2 regions of the Janthinobacterium sp. BHSEK genome follow, and region 2 is predicted to be linked to the other one. Evidence: predicted binding sites of a transcription regulator. Region 2 holds the regulator's gene; the other holds the start of a gene.

Region 1 (5,560 bases), on a different contig from region 2:
GATCGGCCAGTATGCCGCCGGCATCCAGGCAGGGCAGGGCGAAGCGTCCGGCACGCCGCCGAAAGCGTGGTTCCTGGGCGAGCTGCGCACCTTGTACCGCTCCATCCGCGACATGGTGGCGCTGCTCGACAGCCGCTACCGCGCCTTGCAGCGCAGCGAGGAGCGCGTGCAGATGGCCACGGGCGCGGCCAGCATCGGCATCTGGGACTGGAACGTCAGCAGCGATGCCTTGCAGTGGGATGAGCAGATGTATGCGCAGTTCAAGGCCGACGCGGAAAGCGGCATGGCGCCGGCGGCGATCTGGCGCAGGGCGCTGATGCCGGACGACGTGCCGGCCGCCAAGGCGGCCCTGCGCGCCGCGCTGGGCGCCGGCCAGGCGTTCACGCACGAATACCGCATCCTGTGGCCCGATGGCGCCATCCGCTACATCAAGGCCGACGCCGTGATTTTCCGCGACGGGCAGGGCCGGCCCATGCGTCTGGTGGGCTCGAACTACGACATCACGGCGCACCGCGAGGCCGAACTGGAACTGCTGCGCCACCGCCACCACCTGGAAGAACTGGTGGCCGAGCGCACGAGCGCCCTGTCGGTGGCCGTCAGCCAGGCGCAGGCGGCGAACCGCGCCAAGAGCACCTTCCTGGCCAACATGAGCCATGAATTGCGCACGCCCTTGAATTCCGTGATCGGCTTTTCGCGCCTGATGGCCGCCTCGCCGAACATGCAGGACGATGAAAAGCGCAACCTGGCCATCATCCACCGCTCGGGCAACCATTTGCTCACCCTGATCAATGAAATCCTCGAACTGTCGAAGGGCGAGGCGGGCCGCCTGCAGGCGCAGACGGCCGTGGCGGCGCTGGCGCCGCTGCTGCAGGAAGTGATGGACATGCTGGGCATGCGCGCCGAGCAGCAGGGGCTGGCGCTGCGCCTCGATTGCGCGGACCTGCCCGCGGCCGTGCTGCTCGACGCGACGCGCCTGCGCCAGGTGCTGCTGAACCTGATGTCGAACGCCGTCAAGTTCGCCGGCGGCGGCGAGGTGACCTTGCGCGTGCGCGGCGAGCGGCGCGGCGGCGATGAATGGATGCTGTCGTTCGCCGTCAGCGACACGGGCATCGGCATCGCCCCGGAGGACCAGCAGCGCATCTTCGAGCCCTTCGTGCAGGCCGACAGCGCGGGACCGAAGGATGGCACGGGCCTGGGCCTGGCCATCTCGCGCGAATTCGTGCAGCTGATGAAAGGGGAACTGACGGTGGAATCCATGCCGGGGCAGGGCGCCACCTTCCGTTTCAGCATTCCCGCGCAGGCGGCCGAGGCGCCCGTGCAGGCGCCCGTGCCGCTGCCCGCAATGCCGGCGCACGAGGCGCCGCCGGCACTGCGGGCGCAGGACTTGCAGCTGCTGGCCGGCGAGGAGCGCGCCGCCTTGCTGGTGGCGCTGCGCGAATTGAACCTGGCCAGGGTGGCCCTGCTGCTGGGCGCCTTGCCGCCGGCGGCGGCGCCCGTGCTGGCGCCGCTGCAGGCCATGCTCGACCAGCATCGGTACCGCCAGCTGTGCGACTTGCTGGAGAATGAGGAGGCGCTGGCGCACACGTGAAAGTGTGGGCTGACAACATCGGTTTCGCTGAAAAGACGGACTAAGTAGGGCCGATGGATGGTGCTAAATTGCAATAAAGATTATGATGATAGTACGTAGTTCATCGCAAAGAAATGTCTTGTCCAGCGCGGCAACGGACCGCCGCGCCTCATCCAAAGCTGAGAGAACTGCTACATGCACCGCGATTTTTCGGAAGTGAACTCGAAGGGCGAAGTACTGATCGTTGAAGATACGCCGGCTTCGCTGAAGCTGTTGAGCGATTTGCTGGGCGGCGCCGGCTATGCGGTGCGCCAGGCGCCGAACGGCGAACTGGCCCTGTGGACGGCCCAGGCGCGCCCGCCGGAGCTGATCCTGCTCGACGTGCGCATGCCGGGCCTCGACGGCTTTGAAGTGTGCCGCCGCCTGAAGGAAATTCCATCGCTGAGCCAGGTGCCGGTGATCTTCCTGTCGGCGCAATACGATACGGACGACAAGGTGCGCGGCTTTGCGCTGGGTGCCGTCGATTTCATCGCCAAGCCCTTCCAGGCCGAGGAAATCCTGGCCCGCACCGATGCCCACGTGCGTCTGGCGCGGGCGCAGCTGCAGCTGGCGCAGGAGCGCGCCAACCTGGAGCGGCGCGTGGCCGAGCGCACGGCCGAACTGGAGCAGGTGGCCAGCACCCTGGCGCGCGAAGTGCAGATCCGCCGCGCCAACGAAGAATTGCTGCGCCTGTCGGGCCAGGTCTTCGAAGCGACCCAGGACGCCATCCTGATCACCGACCCGGCCGGCGTCATCGTCACCGCCAATCCCGCCTTTACCCGCATCACCGGCTACGCGGCGCAGGAAGTGGTGGGCACGGACATCATGCGCCTGCACGCCGAATACACGGGCGAAGCGGTGCTGCTGGCCCTGCGCCAGGGCTTGCGCAGCAGCGGCTGCTGGTCGGGCGAGGTGCAGACGCGGCGCAAGAGCGGCGACACCTATCCCTGCCTGCTCAGCGCCTCCACCGTGCATGGCCCGGACGGCGCCGTCGTCAACTACATCGGCGTGTTCCTCGACATCAGCGAGCGCAAGGCCGAGCAGCATCTGATCGATTTCCTCTCCTACCACGACGCGTTGACGGGTTTGCCGAACCGCGTGCTGCTGCGCGAGCGTTTCGAACAGGCGCGCGCGAACGCCCTGCGCGACGGCCAGCAGGTGGTGCTGATGTGCCTGGACCTGGACCGCTTCAAGAACATCAACGATTCGCACGGCCAGGCTGTGGGCGACAAGGCCTTGCAGGTGGTGGCGCGTTTCCTGTCCGGCTGCGTGCGCGAGGGCGACACGGTGGTGCGCCAGGGGGGCGACGAATTCCAGATCCTGCTGCAGGACGATGCCCTGCTGGGCCGCACGCTGGCGCTGGCGCAAACCATCCTGGCCGGCCTGCGCGAAGAACTCAGCGTCGACGGCGAGCGCCTGGCGCTGACCACCAGCATCGGCATCGCCATGTGCCCGGCCGACGGCGACAGCCTCGACGACGTGCTGCGCCACGCCGACACGGCCCTGGTGCGCGCCAAGGAAATGGGGCGCGACCATTACGCCTTCTTTACGGAGCGCATGGGCAGCGATATCCGCGCCCGCCTGGCCATGCAGCAGCAGCTGCGCGGCGCCATCGGCCGCGATGAATTCGAAGTGCATTACCAGCCGCAGATGTGCTTGCGCACGGGCGCCATGCTGGGCGCGGAAGCGTTGTTGCGCTGGAATAACCCTGTGCTGGGCAAGGTGCCGCCCGGCCTGTTCATCGCGCTGGCCGAGGAGTATGGTTCCATCACGGCCATCGGCGAGTGGGTGCTCGAAAGCGTCTGCGCGCAGATCCGCGTGTGGCACGATGCGGGCCTGGGCAGCATCAAGGTGGCCGTCAACCTGTCCGGCAAGCAGTTCGCGCAGGACCGCACGGTGCCTTTCGTCGAGGCGACCTTGCGCAAATACGGCATCGCGCCCGCCTGCCTGGGGATCGAGATCACGGAAAGCACGGTGATGGGCGACCCGGACAAGGCCGTGGCGGCCCTGACGCGCCTGAAGGATATCGGCGTGGGCATTTCGCTCGACGACTTCGGCACCGGCTATTCCAGCCTCGGCTACCTGAAGCGCTTCCCCATCGACGTGCTGAAGATCGACAAATCCTTCGTCGACGACGTCACCACCAGCAGCAGCGACGCGGCCATCGCCCGCTCCGTCATCTCGCTGGCGCACAACCTCGACATGCGCGTCATCGCCGAGGGCGTGGAGACGCGCGAGCAGGTCGACTTCTTGACGGAACACGGCTGCGATGAAATGCAGGGCTATTATTTCAGCCGTCCCCTGGGCGCCGCGTCGTTTACGGCCTTGCTGCGCGAACGGCGCACCCTGGCCATGGCCCAGGCCTAAGCGCCGCGGTGCGGCCGATGCACCATGCCGGTGCGTCCGCTGCAGCGCGGTGCGTGATTCTCACTTTTCCTTCCCCTGACGCTGGCACATATCCTGCTTAGGTAATCGCTTATTTACGCGATTGCCCCGCATGCCAGACAGCAGCCATCCAGTCATGCCTACACCAGCCAGCGCGCACGGCGCCTGGCAGGCGCATCTGCGCCTGGGCTTTGCGCTGCACGATGGCGTCAGCCGCCTCGTCGAGCGCACGCACAGCGGCCCCCTGCGCGTGCAAAAGCCCCTGTACCCGGAAGGCGATGGCGTCTGCCACGCCATCATCATCCATCCGCCCGGCGGCGTGGTGGGCGGCGACCAGCTGGCCGTCGACGTCACGGCGGGCGAGGGCGCGCACGCCTTGCTCACGTCGCCGGGCGCCGCCAAATGGTACCGCGCGAATGGCCACGTCTCGGGCCAGCACATCGTGCTGCGCGCGGGCCGCGGCGCCGCCATCGAGTGGCTGCCGCAGGAAAGCATTTTCTTCGACCAGGCCTGCGTGCGCCAGCTCCATGAAGTGGAGCTGGCGCCGGACGCCGGCTACATCGGCTGCGACATCGTCTGCCTGGGCCGCAGCGCCGCGGGGGAAATTTTTAACACGGGCAGCATCAGCCAGCAGGTGCGGATCCGCCGCGGCGGCAAGCTGCTGTGGTGGGAGCAGGGCGTGCTGGCCGCCCGCGGCGCGCTGATGGCCAGCCCCCTCGGCCTGGGCGGACACACGGTATGCGCCACCCTGATCGCCGTCGGCACGCCCGTTTCTTCCGCCGTACTGGCGGCCGTGCGCGGGATCGCCGTGCCGGAAGGCGCCGCATTTGGCGCCACGCAGATGAAATCGCTGGTGGCGGTGCGCCTGCTGTGTGGCGACAGCGAGGCGGCGCGCCGCATCATGCTGGCCGCCTGGCAGTTGCTGCGCCCCGCCATGCTGGGGCGCGACGCCGTCGTGCCCCGCATCTGGAACACTTGAACAGGAAAGAAGCACAAGGAAAACCATGGACCTGACTCCCCGCGAAAAAGACAAGCTGCTCATTTTTACGGCCGCGCTGCTGGCCGAACGGCGCCTGGCGCGCGGCTTGAAGCTCAATTATCCGGAAGCGGTGGCCCTGATCAGCGCCGCCATCATGGAAGGGGCGCGCGACGGCAAGTCGGTGGCGCAGCTGATGTCGGACGGCACGAAGATACTTTCGCGCGCGGACGTCATGGACGGCATCGCCGAGATGATCCCCGACATCCAGGTGGAAGCGACTTTCCCCGATGGCAGCAAGCTGGTGACCGTGCACCACCCGATACCGTAGTTTTTTTTGCGAAGGAGCCCCTCATGACCCCAGGCGAATACCAGTTGGAAGAAGGCGAAATCAGCTTGAACGCGGGGCGCGCCACGGCCACCGTGGTGGTGGCCAACCGCGGCGACCGGCCCATCCAGGTCGGCTCGCACTTCCACTTTTTTGAAGTCAACCCGGCGCTGGCCTTCGAGCGCTGGCGCGCCTACGGCATGCGCCTGAACATCACGGCCGGCACGGCCGTGCGCTTCGAGCCGGGCCAGCAGCGTACGGTGGA
Region 2 (5,560 bases):
CCGTCATCACGGCGCGTAGCGGCCACGTCGATGACGTCAAGCAGATCCGTACCCTGACGGGCGACGTCGTGCTGGTCAAGGGCACCCTGACCATGAAGGCGGGCCGGGCCCTGATCACGGAAGACCCGCAAGGCTACCAGTTCATTACCTTCTGGGCCGATCCCGGCAAGCTGGCCACCTTCCGCCAGAAGCGCGATGGCGCGGGCGACCTGTGGGTCGAAGGCGAAGCGGAGCGCGTGGAATACGACAACAAGACGGAAGTGGTGAAACTGTTTTCCAGGGCCAAGCTGACGCGCCTGGAGGGCACGAAAGTGACCGACGTGGCCAATGGCGCCTTCATCTCGTATGACAGCCGCAAGGAAGTGTTTGCGATGGAAAATTCCAACAGCGGCACCAGCACCCCCGATGGCGGCAGCGTGCGCATGGTGATCCAGCCGAAGACCAAGGCGCCCGCGGCGGAGAAAGCGCCGGCCACGCCTGCGCCAGGAACGAAATAATGGACAATACTCGTTGCGGCAGTACCCTGATCGTTCGCGGGCTGCAAAAAACCTATGGCAAGCGGCAAGTCGTGCATGACGTCTCGCTGCAAGTCGAATGCGGCGAAGTGGTGGGGCTGCTGGGCCCGAACGGCGCCGGCAAGACCACGTCGTTCTACATGATCGTCGGCCTGGTGCCGTCCGATGGCGGCAGCATCGATATCAGCGGCGTGGACATTTCCAGCCTGCCGATCCACCGCCGCGCGCAGATGGGCCTGTCGTACCTGCCGCAGGAAGCGTCCGTGTTCCGCAAGCTGACGGTGGAAGACAATATCCGTGCCGTGCTGGAAATCCAGACCGTCGAAGGCCGCCCCCTGAAGAAGGCCGAGATCGAGGAGCGCCTGGATAAACTGCTGGCCGACCTGCAGATTGAAAAGCTGCGCGAGAACCAGGCCCTGTCCCTGTCGGGCGGCGAGCGCCGCCGCGTGGAAATCGCCCGCGCGCTGGCCACCGATCCCCGTTTCGTGCTGCTCGACGAGCCCTTCGCCGGCGTCGATCCGATCGCCGTCATCGAGATCCAGCGCATCGTGCGCTTCTTGAAGGAGCGCAATATCGGCGTGCTGATCACCGATCATAATGTGCGCGAGACGCTGGGTATTTGCGACCGTGCCTACATCATCAACCAGGGCTCGGTGCTGGCGTCGGGACGCCCCGACGACATCATCGCCAACGAGTCGGTACGCCGGGTCTATCTGGGCGAACACTTCCGCATGTGAGCCAATGAAACAATCATTGCAGCTGCGCACTTCGCAGCATCTGGCACTGACGCCGCAGTTGCAGCAATCGATACGCCTGTTGCAATTGTCTACCCTGGAATTGCACCAGGAACTCGAGCAGCTGCTGACGGACAATCCCTTGCTCGAGCGCCTCGACGATCCGCTCGACCGTTCGCTGCGCCTGCTGTCCGACGGGGCCTTGAGTTCCACGGCCGCGCCGGCCGAAGCGCCGCCCCAGCCGCCAGGCCAGGAGGCGCCCGCAGCGCCGGCCGAAGCGGAAACGTTTGACGGCGAGGGGGGCGACGGCGCGGCCGCCGCGGATGGCGGCGACAGCGACTGGAGCGAGGCGAGCCGGGGCAAGGCGCCCGACGACGAAGATTCCCGTCCGCAATTGGAGGCCCACCACTGCACCCTGCGCGAGCACCTGATGGAGCAGATGCGCGTGACGGTGCTCGAGTTGCGCGACCGTGCGCTGGTCGAGCTGATCATCGACGCGCTCGACGACAATGGCTATCTGGAAGAGTCGCTCGACGACATCCTGGCGCGCCTGCCGGAAGAGCTGGAAATCGACGCCGACGAGATGCGCACGGCCTTGTCGCTGCTGCAAAGTTTCGATCCGCCGGGCGTGGGCGCGCGCAATGCGTCCGAATGCCTGGCGCTGCAGATCAAGCGCTTGCCGCACGTCGCCATGGTGACGCGGCGCATGGCCCTCGTCATCGTGGAAAAGCACCTGGCCTGGTTTGCCCAGCGCGATTTCAACAAGCTGAAGAAAGCCCTCGATTGCGACGAGGAAGACTTGCGCGAGGCGCAGACGGTGATTCGCCAGTGCAATCCGCACCCGGGCGCCGTGTTCGCCTCGGACGTGTCCGACTATGTGGTGCCCGACGTCGTCGTCAAGCGCGCGCGCAATGGCTGGCAAGTCACCCTGAACAACGACGTCATGCCGCGCCTGCGCGTCAACGCCATGTACGCCAACCTGCTCAAGCAGGGCAAGGGCGAGGGCGCCATGGGCGCACAGTTGCAGGAAGCCAAGTGGCTGATCAAGAATATGCGCCAGCGCTTCGACACGATCCTGCGCGTGGCGCAGGCGATAGTAGAAAGGCAAAAGAACTTTTTCTCGCATGGGGCCGTTGCCATGCGCCCCCTTGTGCTCCGTGAAATAGCTGATACACTGGGTTTACACGAGAGTACTATCTCGCGGGTAACAACTCAAAAGTACATGCTGACCCCGCACGGCATGTTCGAGTTGAAATATTTCTTTGGTAGCCACGTCGCCACCGAAGCGGGGGGCGAAGCGTCATCGACGGCGATACGGGCATTGATCGTGCAACTGACAGGAGCAGAAGACCCTAAAAATCCTTTATCCGACAGTAAGATTGCGGACATGCTGGGGGAACAAGGCATGGTGATTGCGCGACGTACTGTTGCCAAATACCGGGAAGCATTGAAAATTCCGCCAGTGAGCCTGCGTAAGTGTTTGTAAGTTTTTTTCGGTTCCTCTGCGGGCCGGATAGGATGGACCGCACGAACCCGATCATCTTTAGGAGTGTGTATGAATCTCACCATCAGCGGACATCATCTCGAAGTGACACCAGCCATCCGTGAATACGTACAAACGAAGCTGGAGCGCGTGAAACGTCATTTCGATCAAGTCATCGATATCGCCGTGATTCTGACCGTGGATAACCTCAAAGAGAAAGAAAAACGTCAAAAGGCCGAAGTCAACCTGCGTCTGAGTGGCAAAACCGTCTATGTGGAAAGCCTGGCGCAAGACCTGTATGCCGCGATCGATGCCCTGATCGACAAGCTCGATAGGCAAGTGATGAAATACAAAACCAAAGTGCAAGGGCACGGTAAAGAGGCGATCAAGCATCTGCCAGACAACTCGGAAGAAGAATTCGCCGCCGCCTAAGCGGCCTGCGACTTTCAACCGGTTGTGATCAACTAAGGGCGCACATTGCGCCCTTTTTTGCGCCCGTCCCTGTCGAACGCAATGTTCCCCGCGCAGGGGCTAGAATGTTGGCACTTTCACTTCTTTCCATCCTGCCATGAGCGACTTCGTCCAGACCTCCATCCGCCACCGCACGGGGCACATCGTGCTCGACCGTCCGAAAGCCTTGAATTCCCTGTCGCTGGAGATGGTGCGGGCCCTGAGCGCGGCCTTGCTGGCCTGGCGCGACGACCCGCAGGTGGACGCCGTGGTGATCCGCTCCAGCAGCGAGAAAGCCCTGTGCGCCGGCGGCGACATCCGTTTCTTTTACGATGCGGGCCTGGCCACGCCGCAAGGCGGCAGCGCCCAGCTGGAAGATTTCTTTACAGAAGAATATGCTTTAAATCATCTGATTCACTTCTACCCGAAACCGTATATCGCCGTGATGGACGGCGTGGTGATGGGCGGCGGCATGGGCGTGGCGCAAGCGGGGCCCGGCAACCGCCTGCGCATCGTCACAGGCCGCACGCGCATGGCCATGCCGGAAGTCAATATCGGCCTGTTCCCCGACGTGGGCGGCAGTTACTTTCTTTCCCGCCTGGCGGGCCGGCTGGGCCTGTACCTGGGCTTGACGGGCTTGACGATCAACGCGGCCGACGCCCTGTACACGGGCCTGGCCGATGTGTATCTGCCCGAGGCGCAGATGGGGGCGTTGCTGGCCCTGTTCGAGTCCACGCCGGGCGAGGCCTTGCCGGTCGCCATCAAGGCGCTGGCGGCGCCCTTCCAGGCCGAGGCGGGCGCTTCCCCCCTGGCCGCGGCGCGCGCGGCGCTGGACCGCCACTTCAGCGCGGGTTCGGTGGCGGCCATCATGACCTCGCTGGCGCAGGACGACAGCGCGTTCGCCGCGAAGGCCCTGGCGGCCATGCGCTTGCGTTCGCCCTTGATGATGTGCGTGACCCTGGAGTTGCTGCAGCGGGGCGCCCATCTGGGCGTGGCCGATTGCCTGCGCATGGAGCGCACGCTGGTGCGCCACAATTTCGAGCATGGCGAAGTGCTCGAAGGCGTGCGCGCGCTGGTGGTCGACAAGGACAATGCGCCGCGCTGGCAGCCTGCCAGCCTGGGCGAGGTCGATGCAGCCATGGTGGCGCGCTTCTTCGCCCCCGTGTGGCCGGCGCAAGCGCATCCGCTGCGCCACCTCGACTGATTAAGAACGCTCGCGGTGGCGCAGTACGACCCGCTCGTTGGGGCCGAAGTATTGCGCCAGCCGCTCCGCCATGTACACGGAGCGGTGCTGGCCGCCCGTGCAACCCAGAGCCACCGTCAGGTAGCTGCGGTTGTCGGACTTGAACGACGGCAGCCATTTCTCGATGAAGGCGCGGATGTCGGCCAGCAATTCCAGCGCGCTCGGCTGCGCGTCGAGGAAGGCGATCACGGGCGCGTCGCGGCCGTCGAGCGGGCGCAGCGCCAGGTCGTAATAGGGATTGGGCAAGGCCCGCACATCGAAGACGAAATCGGCATCGAGCGGCACGCCCAGCTTGAAGGCGAACGATTCGAAGAACAGGGTCAGCGGCGCGCGTTCGGAGGCGACGATATCCTTGATCCAGGCACGCAGCTTGTTGGCGCTCAGTTCCGAGGTATCGATCACATGGCCCAGCTGCTCGATGGCCGACAGGCGTTCGCGTTCTTCCGAGATGCACTCGATCAGGGTGCGGCGGCTGGCCGGATTCTGGTTCGGGCGCAATTCGTGCGACAGGGGATGGCTGCGCCGCGTTTCCGAGAAGCGCGCCACCAGCGAATGCGTGGTGGCTGTCAGGAACATGACCTTGACGTCATGCCCCTGGTCGCGCAACAGGGCTACATTGTGCGGCAAGCTGACGAGCGACTCGGCGCTGCGCGCATCGACGGCCACGGCCAGCTGCGGCGTGCCCTCGTCAAGCAGGGTTTGCACCAGGCTCGGCAGCAAGGCCGGTGGCAGGTTGTCGACACAATAGTAGCCGGTATCTTCCAGCACATTGAGCGCGACGGATTTACCGGAGCCGGATATTCCGGTGATAAGGACGATATGCATAGCCCGATCATACAATAAAGGACGGCACTGCGCTCCCGAGGCAATTATCTTTACAAATTATTGCAATTTGGACTGTGGTATTTCTTTGCTGCACGCGCCAACATTGTCGTCGGATTACGCGGGGCCTTGCCCCACCTCGGCGGCCCCGCTAATCCGACCTACGTTGTTAATCGCCACTCATGGCGAGGCGTTGCCGCTCCATGAACTCCTGCAAGGTATCGATGCCGCGCAGCTGCAGAATCGTGTTGCGCACGGCCGCTTCCAGCAGCACGGCGATGTTGCGGCCGGCGGCGACGGGGATGACGACCTT

Evidence for each region. Region 2 encodes sigma-54, which starts transcription at its own class of promoters, with help from an activator protein. Its sites were predicted from a motif close to TGGCANGNAANCTGCTTT; they were not measured.
Region 1: the regulator sigma-54 is predicted to act here: its motif matches at 4,056-4,073, upstream of AC0V2Y_RS04300 (urease accessory protein UreD).

The regions. Positions count from the first base shown of each region.
Region 1 is NZ_JBWBYV010000010.1:109,556-115,115, forward strand. Features, by position in the region: gene AC0V2Y_RS04290 (sensor histidine kinase) at 1-1,588, shown strand, start outside; gene AC0V2Y_RS04295 (EAL domain-containing response regulator) at 1,763-3,973, shown strand; gene AC0V2Y_RS04300 (urease accessory protein UreD) at 4,128-4,970, shown strand; gene AC0V2Y_RS04305 (urease subunit gamma) at 4,996-5,298, shown strand; gene AC0V2Y_RS04310 (urease subunit beta) at 5,322-5,560, shown strand, end outside.
Region 2 is NZ_JBWBYV010000018.1:105,664-111,223, reverse strand. Features, by position in the region: gene lptA (lipopolysaccharide transport periplasmic protein LptA) at 1-497, shown strand, start outside; gene lptB (LPS export ABC transporter ATP-binding protein) at 497-1,252, shown strand; gene AC0V2Y_RS08870 (RNA polymerase factor sigma-54) at 1,257-2,735, shown strand; gene hpf (ribosome hibernation-promoting factor, HPF/YfiA family) at 2,805-3,164, shown strand; gene AC0V2Y_RS08860 (enoyl-CoA hydratase/isomerase family protein) at 3,301-4,386, shown strand; gene rapZ (RNase adapter RapZ) at 4,387-5,250, opposite strand; gene hprK (HPr(Ser) kinase/phosphatase) at 5,417-5,560, opposite strand, start outside.